DNA from 3 places in the Candidatus Pantoea rara genome. Region 1 is predicted to be linked to each of the others. Evidence: predicted binding sites of a transcription regulator. Region 1 holds the regulator's gene; each other region holds the start of a gene.
The links. The regulator PurR, encoded in region 1, represses purine synthesis genes. The targets are predictions, from matches to a motif close to CANGCAAACGTTTGCNTG.
Positions count from the first base shown of each region.

Region 2: the regulator PurR is predicted to act here: its motif matches at 1,113-1,130, upstream of ACR8BF_RS17345 (NCS2 family permease).
Region 3: the regulator PurR is predicted to act here: its motif matches at 932-949, upstream of guaD (guanine deaminase).

Region 1 covers NZ_CP194942.1:2,215,993-2,218,263, forward strand. The annotation lists gene ACR8BF_RS10440 (C40 family peptidase) at 1-391, shown strand, start outside; gene ACR8BF_RS10445 (YnhF family membrane protein) at 438-527, opposite strand; gene purR (HTH-type transcriptional repressor PurR) at 809-1,834, shown strand; gene punR (DNA-binding transcriptional activator PunR) at 1,831-2,271, opposite strand, start outside.
Region 2 covers NZ_CP194942.1:3,672,230-3,674,500, forward strand. The annotation lists gene ACR8BF_RS17345 (NCS2 family permease) at 1-1,014, opposite strand, end outside; gene ACR8BF_RS17350 (glutathione S-transferase family protein) at 1,372-2,037, opposite strand; gene soxR (redox-sensitive transcriptional activator SoxR) at 2,077-2,271, opposite strand, start outside.
Region 3 covers NZ_CP194942.1:2,018,043-2,020,313, forward strand. The annotation lists gene ydfG (bifunctional NADP-dependent 3-hydroxy acid dehydrogenase/3-hydroxypropionate dehydrogenase YdfG) at 1-728, opposite strand, end outside; gene guaD (guanine deaminase) at 1,129-2,271, shown strand, end outside.

The DNA of each region.
Region 1 (2,271 bases):
AACGGCGATGACCAAGCTGATGGGTCAGTTGGGTAAACCGTATCAGTGGGGTGGCACGTCACCGCATACCGGTTTCGATTGCAGTGGTCTGGTCTGGTACGCCTATAAAGATCTGGTCAAGTTTAAGATCCCCCGTACCGCTAACGAGATGTATCACCTGCGTGACGCTGCGCCAATCAAGCGTGAGTCGCTGGAGAAAGGTGATCTGGTCTTCTTCCGTATTAATGGGCGCGGTACTGCGGATCATGTTGGCGTTTACCTGGGCGATGGCAAATTTATCCAGTCGCCACGTACCGGCAAAGATATTCAGATCAGCGCATTAGGTGAAGATTACTGGCAGCGCCACTACATCGGCGCTCGTCGGGTGATGACGCCAAAAACCATACGCTGAGCAGCATTACAGGCAGAAAAAAGCCGGGATATTCCCGGCTTTTTTATTAGTGCAGAATGGCGGTAAAACTAAAGGCCACAATCATCAGCAGACAGCCCACGGTGGTCATTAACGCCAGTTTAAGATCGGTACTCATTGCTTGCTCCTTAGTCACACAATGTGTAGGGATATGGCATTTTCCCACACAGCCCGGTAAAAATCTCGTTTTATCCGTCCAGCCTTGTTAGAATCCCGCCTTTGTTGCGCAACGCGCGCAACTCTGATTCCGTTTGCGCATCTTTTACAGCGTTTATTCATCGCCCCAGGCCAGTTTACGAGCCGGAAAGCTGCATTTTTGCGTAAAAAACCCCTGAGCAGACGCAAACGTTTAACACTACGCTTATCATAGAGTTAGATAAGCACTGGAGTCCGATTTTCATGGCAACAATTAAAGATGTGGCGAAACGCGCCGGCGTCTCAACGACCACCGTTTCGCACGTCATCAATAAAACCCGCTTTGTCGCTGAAGAAACGCGTAACGCGGTCTGGCAGGCGATCAAAGAACTGCACTACTCGCCGAGCGCCGTTGCACGCAGCCTGAAAGTGAACCATACCAGGACGCTGGGCCTGCTTGCCACCTCCAGCGAAGCGCCCTATTTCGCTGAAATTATTGAAGCGGTTGAAAATCACTGTTTTGACAAAGGCTATACGTTGATTCTGGGTAATGCGCATAACGATCTGCAAAAACAGCGCGCCTACCTCAGCATGATGGCGCAGAAACGCGTCGATGGTCTGCTGGTGATGTGCTCTGAATATCCGGATGATCTGCTGCAGATGCTGGAAGAGAACCGCAATATTCCGATGGTGGTGATGGACTGGGGCGAGTCGCGCGCCGACTTCACCGACACGGTACTCGATAATGCTTTTCAGGGCGGCTATCTGGCGGGACGCTATCTGATTGAACGTGGACACCGGGATATTGGTGCTATTCCCGGTCAGATGGAGCGTAACACCGGAGGTGGACGTCATGCCGGTTTCCTGAAGGCACTGGAAGAAGCGGGTATTCTGCCGCGCGCCGAGTGGATTGTGCAGGGTGATTTTGAGCCGGAGTCGGGCTATCAGGCGATGCAGCAGATCCTGTCACAGAAACAGCGTCCGACGGCGGTGTTCTGCGGTGGTGACATCATGGCGATGGGCGCGATTTGCGCTGCCGACGAGATGGGTTTGCGTGTGCCTCAGGATATTTCGGTAATCGGCTACGACAATGTGCGCAACGCCCGCTACTTCGCGCCGGCTCTGACCACCGTGCATCAGCCTAAAGCCCAGCTGGGTGAGAAAGCGCTGGATATGCTGCTGGACCGCATCACCAGTAAGCGTGAAGTGTCACAAACGATTGAAGTCCACCCTACGCTGATAGAGCGCCGTTCCGTGGCCGATGGTCCGTTCCGTGACTATCGCCGTTAATCCTCGCTTAACCACTCCTGATTAAGCGTTTGCGCATCACCCAGATAGCTGAGTAGCCAGCCTGTCGCCGGTGATGCGCGATCCTCGGCCCAGCTAACACAGCAGGGGCTGTCCGGAAACGCCACCGGCAAGGTCAGTTCAACCAGATCGCCGCAGTCGAGCAGTGGCCTTGCAAGATGTCCCGGCACCATCGCCACACACAATCCCGCCTGCACGCACTCCAGCCCGGTTTGCCATTCCGGCACCACCAGTCTGCGCTGATTATCTAACGTCCACGTCATACGGCGCGGCAGCGCACGCGAGGTATCTTCCAGCACCAGCGAAGGCCAGCTACGCAGCGTATCGTCATCAATCTGGCTCGCCTGTGTCAGTGGGTGATCGGGTGCAACTACGCAGCGCCAGTTGAGGGTGCCCATATCACGAAACGCAAAACGTCC
Region 2 (2,271 bases), 1.5 Mb from region 1:
AATCGCGGTGAGGCCGGTTTTGCCGCCCGCCGCCGTTCCTGCCGCCGATTCAATATAGACCGCAGCCGGTGACGCGCCCACCAGTCCCGCAAACAGGCTGCTAATAGAGTCGCTGGTCAGCGCACGGCCACCGTTGATAATCTGGCCCTGTTTATCCAGCAGGTTTGCCTGACCGGCGACCGCGCGAATAGTGCCGGTGGCGTCAAAGACCGCTGTCATCACCAGTGCCAGCACACTGGGCAGCACAGCAGGTTTTATTGCACCCATGATGTCGAGGCTGAACAGCAGTGACTGGCCGCTGGCGTCACGCAGGCTTGGCAGTGCAAACAACCCCTGATAGCTCACCGCCGGATCAAAAATCAGGCCCAGCAGCGAGATGGCGATAATCGTCAGCAGGATGCCGCCCGGCACCCGGCGCTTCTCAAGTCCAATAATCGCGGCCAGCCCCATCAGCGTCATCATCACCGGGAATGTGGTGAAGTGACCCAGCGCCACCGGCAGGCCCGGTGCCGGATTTTTCACAACCAGACCCACGCCATCAGCGGCAATCAGTAGCAGAAACAAGCCAATCCCGACGCCGGTGCCGTGCGCCACCCCCATCGGCAGGTTACGCAGGATCCAGGCACGAATGCCGGTCACCGAGATCAGGGTAAACAGCAGGCCCATCAGGAATACTGCGCCCAGCGCCACCGGCACACTGATGTGCTGACCCAGCACAAGACTGAAAGCAGTAAAGGCGGTTAAAGAGATCGCGCAGCCAATGGCCATCGGCAGATTGGCCCACAGCCCCATAAGGAGGGAACCAACGCTGGCAACCAGGCAGGTGGCGACAAACACAGCCGAAGGGGAGAAACCGGCTTTGCCCAGCATTCCCGGCACCACAATGACGGAGTAGACCATCGCCAGGAAGGTGGTGAGTCCGGCCAGAACTTCCTGGCGTACGCTGCTGCCGCGCGCCGAGATCGAGAACCAGGCGTCCAGTTTTCCACTGGCCGGGCGTGATTCAGTTGACATAGTTGAGCCTCAAAAATTTTTGTTGTGTGGATCGCTCTGCGACCATCGCTGTCCCTGGAATAAGCGGGTAGACGGCGTCACTGTCGGGATTCACCCGGCAGGCAAACGTTTACCTTGCCGCAGATAGTTGGCCGTCAAAAGCAGCCAGATAAAAAGGCATGCGATTATCCGGCGTTTAGCGGCACATTTTCAACTGTCAGAGGGAGAATCTTCAGCATAAAGATCAGGCGTAAGCGGCTTCCTGGTGCGAGGCTTTCGTCAGCATAAAGTGCTGAGCTATTGAAGTTAAAGAACTTTTAAGGAGATGGACACCGGCGCAGCCCTGATAAGACAAGCTACGCCGGTGGAGAGGGGGCATTAACCTGGCAGCGAAAGCTCGCCGCCCTGCACAATCGCGCGTTGCCAGGCAGCACGCTCCTGCACAGTCTGCAGCCATTTCCCGGTAGCAGGCATCTGATCAAGTCCGGCACGTTGCGCCAGCGCCAGCAGTGGAAAGCTCATCTGGATATCCGCAATTGAGAAACGCTTACCGGCAAACCAGGGATTAGCAGCCAGATGCTGTTCGATCATTTGCTTGTGCGGCTTCAGCTGTTTATCCAGGAACGCTTTCTGCACGCCTTTACCAAAAGCAGCCCCGACCGGGCGTAGCAGCCACGGCACCGGCGCCTTACCCATTTGACCAAAGATCAGCTTCATTACCAGCAGCGGCATTAGCGAGCCTTCGGCATAGTGCAGCCAGTAGCGGCACTGTAGCCGTGATTCCTCATCACTGACTTTCAGCCGGAACTCGTGATCATATTTCTCTTCTAGGTATTCAAGAATGGCGCCTGATTCTGCCACCACCTGATTGCCGTCAGTAATGACCGGAGATTTTCCCAGTGGATGCACTTTTTTCAGCGCCTCCGGGGCCAGCATGGTTGGTTCGCGTTGATAGCGTTTCATCTGGTACGGCACTTCCAGCTCTTCCAGCAGCCAGAGCACCCGATGCGAGCGTGATTTCTCAAGATGGTGAACGGTGATCATCATGATTCCCTGTGTTTTGACCTTCACCAAGTATAGACGTCACTCCACGTCCGGATGTTTATCATCCTGTTCCGGGTCGAGCAACACCGCACCGGAGCCCTGCTGACCCAGCCGGTCGCCGGGATTACGCAGTGGGCAGTCGCGCATCGACAGGCAACCGCAGCCGATACAACCATCCAGATCATTGCGCAGGCGGGTCAGCGTTTCGATGCGCTTATCCAGCTCTTCACGCCA
Region 3 (2,271 bases), 200 kb from region 1:
AGGCCCGCCAGCGTCTGGCTGACCGGCATCATCTCAAGGCTGTTGATGTTGACATGCTTAGGCAGCATGGCGACCCACCAGACCGCCTCTGTCACATCTTCTGGCGTCAGTGCTTTAGCCCCTTCATAAACCTGACCCGCTTTATCATCGTCGCCTTTAAAACGCACGCTGGAAAACTCTGTGCCGCCCACCAGACCCGGCTCGATGTCGGTCACGCGCAGCGCGGTGCCGTGCAAATCGGTGCGCAGATTAAGGCTGAACTGTCGCACAAACGCTTTAGTGGCACCATAAACGTTGCCACCGGCATAAGGCCAGCTACCGGCAATCGAACCGATGTTGATGATATGACCCACATCACGCTCCACCATCTGTGGCAGCAGGGCGCGGGTCATGTAGACCAGGCCTTTGGTATTGGTGTCGATCATATTTTCCCAGTCTTCAACGTTGGCCTTGTGCGCAGGCTCAATGCCCAGCGCCAGACCGGCGTTGTTGACCAGCACATCGATATTGCGCCATTCCGCCGGTAACTGCGCCACGGCCTCTTCAATGGCGGCACGGTTACGTACATCCAGCTGCACGGTATACAGGTTTTCGCCCAGCTCATCCTTCAGCGCTTTCAATCGTTCGGCGCGGCGTCCGGTGGCGATCACTTTGTGACCATTTTCAATAAAGCGGCGGGTGATGCTTTCACCAAAACCGGCGGTCGCACCGGTGACAAAAATAATCATCTCACTGTTCCTTATGCCATTTTCAACGTTGATGGCTTCACCATAGCATTTCATTTCTGCTTCTGCGCGTGGAAAAGCGACCCGGCCTGTAAACGGATTTTACTTTGCTATCCGCTGCGCCTTTACGGGGCAGTCTGCACCTTAAAAGGGCAGCTGTGCGGGCAGCAGGCCATGCTCAAAATGTTCAATGAGCCCCATTTTAACTAGCAACCGTTTGCATGTGCTATGCAAACGGTTGCTAAGCTGTCAGGGGGCTAATTTCGTTGCGCAACACCTGGGATGGCCTTATTTATTGAAATATAAGGGATTTCTTTGATGGAGGTTCTGGCACGCAGGTTGCAAGGTGTTAAAGAGAGAATCATCTGCAGATATTAAATCGCGCTTTCAGAAAGGACAAAGCATGCTATCAGCAACCGACACGGCGATACGCGCCAGCTTCTTTGACTTCACTGGCGTGGCGGATCATCCCGACGACCTGGTCGGGCAGGCGCGCTATCTGGAGGATGGGGTGCTGCTGCTGCGTGATGGTCACGTGGCAGGGCTTGAGAGCTGGGAGAACAGTGAGGCGATGCTGTCGGGTCATCCGGTGACTGATCTGCGCGGCAAAGTGATCGTGCCAGGTTTTGTCGATACCCACATTCATTATCCGCAGACAGAGATGATTGGCGCATTTGGCGAACAGCTTCTGGAGTGGCTGAATCACTACACGTTTCCGGTCGAAGCGCAGTATCACTGCCCCGATCACGCTGCAAAAATGTCCGCCTTTTTCCTGCATCAGTTGCTCTCTAACGGCACCACCAGCGCGCTGGTGTTTGGCACCGTCCATCCGCAATCGGTGGAAGCGCTGTTCAGTGCGGCGGAAGCCCTGAACATGCGGCTGATCGCCGGTAAAGTGATGATGGATCGCAATGCGCCCGATAATCTTACTGAAACGCCGGAGCAGAGCTACCAGCAGACGCGGGCGCTGATTGAACGCTGGCACCAGCGTGGACGGCTGAGCTACGCCCTGACGCCGCGCTTTGCGCCGACCTCATCCCCGCAGCTGCTGGCAAAAGTACAGCAACTGCGTCAGGAGTTTCCCGATACCTGGCTGCACACCCATCTCAGCGAAAACCCACAGGAGGTCGCCTGGGTGAAAGCGCTGTTCCCGGAGCGCGAGGGCTATCTGGATGTTTATCATCATCATCAGCTGACCGGCCGACGCAGCGTCTTTGCGCACTGCCTGCACCTGGAAGAGAAAGAGTGGCAGTGTCTGCACGATACCGATTCTTCAATCGCTTTCTGTCCCACTTCAAACCTGTTTCTCGGCAGCGGCTTGTTTAACATTAAGCGCAGCTGGCAGCAGGGCGTGAAAGTGGGGATAGGCACCGATGTCGGTGCAGGCACCACCTTTAACATGCTGCAGACCCTGGGTGAAGCCTACAAGGTCGGTCAGCTGCAGCACTACCGGCTCAGTGCCGCCGAAGCCTTTTATCACGCCACGCTGGGCGGGGCGCGCGCGCTGGATCTCGACCATGCGATCGGGAATTTCAACATCGGCAAA